One region of the Clostridium senegalense genome, then DNA from elsewhere that is predicted to be linked to it. Evidence: riboswitches for the same ligand, from Rfam matches in the RefSeq annotation. Region 1 holds a riboswitch; the other holds the start of a gene.
The links. A riboswitch is a leader RNA that binds a small molecule or an ion and turns the genes downstream of it on or off. The one in region 1 is predicted to bind cyclic di-GMP.

Region 1 (4,227 bases):
TGTAATAACTTTCTTCCGTCTACCAATACCCCTATAAATAATACTTTTAAAACTTCCATTGTAACCTTTGATACTTTTTTCATAATTAACTCCACCTTTCTTCTTGTTGATTTAATTATATTTTCTAAATCTTAATAGCAAATAACCGTAATCTTAACTAAACATTAATTTAAAAAAATTACATTTTTTAGTTAAGATTTAATAGTGAATAGTTGACAGTTGTGGTTATTAATATTCGCTATGCTCCTAATAATTCTCAATCTATTTTTAAAATTTAGTTCTGTTAACAAAATCCAAGTAATCAATTCCTCCAAGTTCTACCTCCATCACAAGAGGGACAGGTTCATTTGTGGCTACTTTCTTCGTTTAAATTGTAGATTCCACAATTGCTGTATTCACATAATAAGACAAATAAAGAACCAGTACCTAACTGGTACGCTGCTTTGCAGCTCAAGTACTGGTTCTTTACTGGGTAATTTATTTTATCTAGCCTTTTTATTGAGTACTAGAGTTTTTTATGGTGCTACAACCTAAGTGAACCTGTCCTTCTTGTTACGGCTGTAAACTTTGAATACAACTTTGTTTAATTTAATATCATAAACTTAGAATTTAATTCCTATAGTTCAAAGAAACTGGCAGCCCAGTTTCAACCTGAACTATTAACTTTTAACTATTAACTCTTAACTAACTAAACTCCAGTTTCATCCATCATTGTCAAATGTCAATTGTCAATTTTTCAAGCTCCCTACCTCAACTAAGTATGCAATACCCCTAAGTTATACCTCCATCACAAATGGGACAGGCACGGTAAACTTATTTTCTTCACTAGCACTTGATACTCTCCTAAATTTACGCTACTTGCTAAAACACCAAAGCCAGTCCCCAACAACTCCAAAGAAAGTGGTTGCCACTTTCATCCTGAACTTTTAACTATTAATTTTTAACTATTAACTATCTTAAGGACCGGCTTTGATTACTTTAGGTTTTATTGATAATCTTTCGATTTCACTGTGAAAATAACTTATGGAAAATATACTTTGGTACGCCTGTGCTTCTTGTTACGGCTGTGAACTTTGAATATATCTTTAGTTTGTTTTATATCTTCAGCTTAAATTTTACTCCCTTAAATTAAAAAGAAACTGGTGATCCAGTTTCATCCATCATTGTCAAATGTCAATTGTCAATTTTTCAAGCTCCCTACCTCAACTAAGCAAGCAATCACTCAAAGTTTTACTTCCATTACAAGAGGGACAGACGCGTAATTGGCTACTTTACTATTCTTTTGGATAGATACTTTTGTTGATTTTAGTTTTTCTCCAATAGTACTCGAAGTCGGTCCCGAACAACTACGCAGCAAAGCTGCTATTTTAGGACCGGCTTTGATTGCTTTAGGTTTTATTGATAACTTTTCGATTTCACTGTGAAAATAACTTATGGAAAATATACTTTGGTACGCCTGTCCTTCTTGTTACGGCTGTAAACTTTAAATTTAGCTTTGGTTAGTTTTATCTCCTAAACTCAAATTTTACTCCCTTAAATTAAAAAGAAACTGGCAGTCCAGTTTCTTCCTTAACTTTTAACTATTAACTTTTAACTCTTAACTCTTAACTCTTAACTATCTAACTCCAGTTTCCTCCTAAATTCTTAATTCATAATTCTTAATCCTTAATCTTTTTAATTGTCCTCTATTAAGTTTCCTCTTATATCTAAATCTTTTAAGCTTTTCATTTCTTTTATAGATTTAGGTAATTCTTCTATATAATTTACTTTCAATGATAACACTCTTAAATTTTGCAAATTTGTTATCGTTTCTGGAATTTCTTTTAATTCATTAGCACATAAATATAACTTTTCTAATTTATCTAACTTTCCTATTGATTCTGGTAAATAACTCAAGTTATTTGCTTGTACTATAAAATCTTCTAAATTATTTAGTTCACCTATACTATTAGGCAACACAGTCAATTGATTATCAGATAAATATAACTCCCGTAGATTTTTTAATTTACCAATATTATCTGGCAACATAATTAATTGATTATCATCTAATTCTAAAGTTCTTAGATTTTGTAATGCTTCTATTTCATTAGGAATAGTAGTTAAATGATTACTATTTAAAATTAAAGCTTCTATATTTTCTAGATGTCTTATTCCATCTATATTAGATATACCTTTATCTTCTAAATCTAAGACCCCACTCATATTATTAAGATCGCCAACAGTAATCCCTGCATCAAAAGGTTTTCCTAATTTTTCATTCAATGCCTTTTTAAAATTAGGATCTGAAAACTTTACTATATCTGTTGTATTATCCTCTACAATATATTCTACATTATCTATATCTATTTTATATTTCTTATCATCCTCGACACACGTATCCTGATGGGTCCATTTAACCAACTGAGTATCTTTTACATTATCACAAGCTAATACATATTCTTTAGGTGCTAATATAATGCTACTTAATATAGCTGATAATATTATTAATTGTATTTTCTTCTTATTCAAAATTTTCCCCCCACTTCAAAAATACAAACTTTATATAACTTAACTCCATGGATTAATTTTAATTATTATTTAATACTTATTGTTGTAATATACATATCGACAAATTTAGATATTTATTAACACTTTTTTTACAAATTTTAAATATATACACTTTGTTTTTTCTAAAACCATTTATATATTATAAATATTTTTAGAAAAAAAAACACGGCTAATATACATATATATACTAGCCGGTTGTATCATTAACTCCATATATTTCAGATACCCAAATACAAAATATACTTCATTGTTTCATATATAATTACAAAGTAATATAATTATTCAGTTTTATTAACAAAATTATACATTGTTTTCATTTCTTTTTCAATACTCTAAAAAATTTGCTGTTCATAAGGATAATTTTATCACTCAAAGGAATAATCGTGCTTATGTAATATTTCTTTAGTAAAACATCATAAATACTTTATATTATCTTTTAAACTCTAAATTAAGCATACTTAAATCAAATTCACTTAACTCTTTATTACTGCAATCTATAATAAAACTAAATAATTTTGCTTTATTAGAATTCAACTCTATTCCATCTATTTCTAGAGTAGTTGTATGTATTATTTCATTATTCTTATCGTATATTGTTATAGGTAATTTTTCCACCTTAAATGTTTCATTTTTACCATTCCTAACTAAAAAAGTAACTTTTATTTTATTGTCTTTTTCCATATATACTTCATATGTAGTCAAATCAACTTGTCCCTTTTCTATTGGTGGCAATGTATTTAATGATTGTTTTAAAAACATCTGCATTTCAAAAGGGATGTTTTCTATATCTTCATATTCAATATGTGCTATATTTAAAGTTTCTATTTCTTTACTAAAGATAATTTTACAACCTTTATTTATATTTATATTTTCAGGCATGTTGGCCTTACTAAATAATATTTTATGTGGCCTTGCACTATAAGCAGGTACTTCGCCTAACGAATCTAATCTAAAAGTTTCTGACACTAAAATATTTTCATTTTCATCAACCAACGTTAATGGCAAAGTAGTAAAGTGAAGGTCATCCTTTGTAGCATTTCTAAAAAAAACTCCAATTTCAATGTTTTCACCATCATCAAAAACATAAGACGTTCTTATATTTACATCGTTTTCTTTTATACCATCAAATTCCTCTAACTCTTCTTCTAACATCATCTTTTTTATATCTGAAACTAAAGCTTCTTCATCTGGATGTAAAGATAACTTCAATTTTACAAAATTTACATCACTATTACTCATAAAAATCCTCCGTATATAATTATTACACTTTATCTTTATTGTTTTTATCCATATTTAGTCATACAGATATAATTATACCATCATTGACTAACATAATTAATAGCAAATGCAAATATAAAAAATTTATTTTTTTAACTTTCTCCCTCAATTAAGCAAGTAATCACAAAAAGTTCTACCACCATAACAAATTGAACTTTTTTAATTTAGTCTTCTTTTAAAATTCTTCTTGCAGTAGCATATCCATAATATGATGATGACATTTTCACAACATCTCCAGGCCCTGGTGAATGTATATACTGTCCATTACCTACGTACATCGCTACGTGATCATAGTTATCTCCAGAATAGCTAAAGAAAATTAGATCTCCTGGTATTAAATTTTCTTTATTGACCTTATATCCTTTACTCATTTGATCCACTACTGTTCTTCCTATATCAACT
Region 2 (4,227 bases), on a different contig from region 1:
AATACTCTGATTTTATAAGATACCCAATAAAAATGGATGTAACTAAGAGCAAACTTAAAGAGGGTAGTGAAAGTGAATATGAAGAGTATAAAGAAGAAGAAGTTATAAATAGTATGGTTCCTATTTGGAGAAAAAACAAAAGAGAACTTAAGGATGAAGATTATGATAACTTTTATGTTGAAAAACATTTTGGATTTGATAAGCCACTAAAACATATTCATATAAGTGTTGATGGTATGGTAAGTTACAATTCAATTTTATATATACCAGAAAAAGCACCATTTGATTTTTACACTAAGGATTATGAAAAAGGTTTAGAATTATATTCAAGCGGCGTAATGATAATGGAGAAATGTGCAGATTTACTTCCAGATTATTTTAGTTTTGTTAAAGGAATAGTAGATTCAGAAGATTTTTCACTTAATATATCAAGAGAAATTTTACAACATGATAGACAATTAAAACTTATAGCTAAGAACATAAAAACTAAGATAAAAAATGAATTAGAAGGTCTATTAAAAAATGAAAGAGAAAAGTATGAAGAGTTCTATAAAGCTTTTGGATCACAATTAAAATATGGTGTATATAGTGATTTTGGAGCAAATAAAGATGTGTTACAAGATTTATTAATGTTCTATTCATCTAAAGAAAAGAAACTTGTTACTTTAGATGAATATGTTTCTAGAATGAAAGAAGAACAAAAATATATTTATTATGCATCTGGAGAATCATATGAAAGAATAGAAAAGCTTCCTCAAACAGAAGTATTATTAGATAAAGGATATGAAATATTATACTTTATAGATGATGTAGATGAATTTGCAATAAAAATGCTTGCAAATTATAAAGAAAAGGAATTTAAATCAGTATCAAGTAGTGATTTAGGAATAGATACTGAAGAAAATGAAGTAAAAACAAGTGATGAAGATAATAAATTATTTGAAAGTATGAAAGAATTATTAAAAGATAAGGTTAAAGAAGTTAAGGCATCTAAAAAATTAAAAAAACATCCTGTATGCTTATCTAATGAAGGGGAACTTTCAATAGAAATGGAAAAGGTATTAAGTGCTATGCCAAATAATCCAAGTTTAAAGGCAGATAAAGTATTAGAAATAAATATAAACCATGAAGTGTTTGATGCGCTAAAAGATGCACATGAAAAAGATGAAGAAAAGTTTAAACTATATACTGATTTATTATATAATCAAGCTTTACTTATAGAAGGATTATCAATAAGTGATCCAGTAGAATTTACAAATAATATATGTAAAATAATGAAATAAGAGATAATAAGATAGGACCATATAGAAGTTACATTTATATAACTGACTATATGGTCCTATTTATGCTAGATTAAAGAATAGCTTATTTCTAAATAAGGATTATTTAGATAACTAAAATATATTAATCCTTTACTTAATTCATAAGTTCTAGTTTCTGTATAATACTTTCCATTTTCAAAGCTAAGATCTTTTATAACAGTTTCAGTTGTGAAAGAAGTATCATTTTTTTCTGTTATTGTGGTTATAGCTTCATATTCAACTCCGTCTATAATTGTTTTTTGTGTCCATGAATTATCTTTTTTAATTTCACCTTTTAAAACTATAAAGTCTTTAATAAAAGAATGTAATGTATCTTTATTTTTAGAAATATAATCATTATTATTAATAGATTCTATAACCATATCATTGGTAACTTTGTATTTTGCCGTAAAAGTTCTTTTTCCTCTAATATCTTGACCATAACCATCATTCATAAGCCCATCATAAGTGTATAGTGCATAGTCGTTAACGGATTCAATGTTATTAAAAGTTATTTTATGTCCTGTTTCAGCAGAACCAGTATAAGCTATAGGAGTATTTTTAGTATAAAAATATTGTTTATAATCATCTAAATACGAATGTTTATTGCTAGTAGAATTATTTGTATTAGATGAAGATATAGGGGTATTGTTATTTATATTGTTTGAAGGATTATTATTTATATTACAACCAACAAGTAAAATACTAAATATACATATAAGTGAAACTAAAGATTTTTTATTTTTCAAATTAATCACATCCTTTAAATTATAATTTCACTTTTATAGAAAAATATACAAAGTGTTTTTAATTTGTTTTGTATATAATATGTGAAAATTAAAATTAAGGAATACAAGTTAAAAAATTATTTTTATATGTAATAATATTGAAAAAAGTGAAATAGTTTGTTTACAAGTAAAATAAAGTATTATATAATATTTTTGGGAATGATGAAATATGATTTATATGTGGGCACTTGGATTATATGGAGTTAGTAGTGCAACCGACCTAATTAAGTTTAAAAAAATTAGGAGTGTTAGATATGCAAAAAAAGCAATTAAAAGTTTTAACATCAATAGTATTAGGAACATCTATAATTTTTGGTGGAATGATTTCTACAGTTTCTGCTGTGGAAAAAAATACATCACAATATGGTGTAATAAATGAAAATAGTGAGGTAAGTATTTGGAATTGTCAAGAAGGACTTAATCAAAATCAAAAGAATCCATATGAAAAAGAAAGTATTGTTGTACAAGGTTCAAAGGTTTATAAATGCAAAAGATTTCACTATCCTCAATCAGGTTGGAAACCTTCTGATTCACCAATGTTTTGGAAAACAGTAGGAAAAATTCCACAGTGGAATGCTCAAGAGGAATTAACTCAAGAAAATAAGAGTCCATATGAAAAAGGTGATATTGTTATGTATAATTCTCAGGCATATAAATGTAAGAGATTTCATTATGCTCAACCAGGTTGGAATCCTTGTGAGGGACCAATGTTCTGGGAATTAATTAAATAAAGATATTAAAAACATATTTTAAAGTTATTAAATTATATATTATGTGAAAATAAGCCTACTAAGTTTAAGTTTTTAGTAGGCTTTGAATTTTCTTTAATATTTTTATATATTGATTTTTGTTAAGATTAACATACTTTTTCTTTGACAAAATTACTTTTAACACTATTATCTATTATGAATATATTGTATAATGTTAAAAATGTTTAGAAAATAAAATTTAAATGTTTAAGTTATAATGAACTATATTGATATAGAGGGGTATTTATGGGGGATAAAGATAGAGAGATTAAAAAAGATATAACTGACTTATTTGACAGAGTATCATCGGTTTTTGATGATAATGGACCGAGGTTTTTTAAATACTTTGGAGAAGAATTGGTTAAATTCGCAGATATAAATTATGGAGAAAAAGTACTAGATGTTGCTTCAGGAAAAGGAGCATCCCTTTTTTTATCAGCAAAGAAAGTTGGGGAAAGTGGAGAGGTTATAGGGATAGATATATCTAAAGGTATGGTTGATGAAACAAATTTAGAAATAAAGCATAAAGGCATAGAAAATGCACAATTAATAGTTATGGATGCTGAAAATTTAGATTTTGAAAGTGAGTATTTTAATCATGTATTATGTGGTTTTGGAGTTTTCTTTTTTCCAAATTACGAAATTGCATTTAAAGAAATTATGAGAGTTTTAAAAAGTGGTGGTAAATTCTCATTTACTACATTTTTAAGAAAAAAAGATGAGAACTTTATATGGTTAGATGAATTAGTGGAAGAATATTTACCAGAATACGAAGAGGATTGTGGATATGAAGAAACTGTTGAATTTGACACAGAAGAAGGATTATATAAAATCTTAAAAGAATCTAATTTTAAAAATATAAAAATCGAGAAAGAAGAAAAAATTTTTATATACAAAGATGAGCAAGAATGGTGGGATAAACTTTATACCCATGGATATGTGACCATATTAGATGCTATACCGTTAGATAAGATAGAAGAATTTAAATTAAAAGTTTTTGAAAACCTTAAAGTACTTAAAAAAGAAAATGGCATAGAAAATATCATGTATGTTTTATATGCTAAAGGTGAAAAATAAATTTAATAATATATATTGACAAAATAAAAATAAAAGAGTAATATAAATAAAAATAAATATTCAGAAATCTTTGAAGGGAAGAGTAGATATTAGTTTAGTATTTAAAGCGAGTAGAGGGCGGTGTAAGCTCTATAAGAAAAGTAATATTGAATGACATCCTGGAGGTTCTTATTTGAAAATTATAGTAGAATAAGACGGGTTCCTACGTTAAAGGGAGTAGAGATAACTAAGTTAATTTTAATTTTGTTAGATTAGGATGGCACCGTGAATAAAGCTTTCACTCCTATTATGGAGTGAAAGCTTTTTATATTT

Region 2: it holds a riboswitch for cyclic di-GMP, as region 1 does, so the genes downstream of both, KQI36_RS11535 (carbohydrate-binding protein) here and KQI36_RS15600 (leucine-rich repeat domain-containing protein) in region 1, are expected to answer to the same signal.

Annotation. Positions count from the first base shown of each region.
Region 1 is NZ_JAHLNC010000011.1:39,461-43,687, forward strand. It holds gene KQI36_RS15600 (leucine-rich repeat domain-containing protein) at 1,675-2,508, opposite strand; cyclic di-GMP riboswitch class II at 2,728-2,811, opposite strand; gene KQI36_RS15605 (SLAP domain-containing protein) at 2,977-3,786, opposite strand; gene KQI36_RS15610 (cell wall-binding repeat-containing protein) at 3,990-4,227, opposite strand, start outside.
Region 2 is NZ_JAHLNC010000006.1:98,821-103,047, forward strand. It holds gene htpG (molecular chaperone HtpG) at 1-1,283, shown strand, start outside; gene KQI36_RS11530 (hypothetical protein) at 1,349-2,050, opposite strand; cyclic di-GMP riboswitch class II at 2,236-2,319, shown strand; gene KQI36_RS11535 (carbohydrate-binding protein) at 2,344-2,820, shown strand; gene KQI36_RS11540 (class I SAM-dependent methyltransferase) at 3,085-3,915, shown strand; T-box leader at 3,977-4,203, shown strand.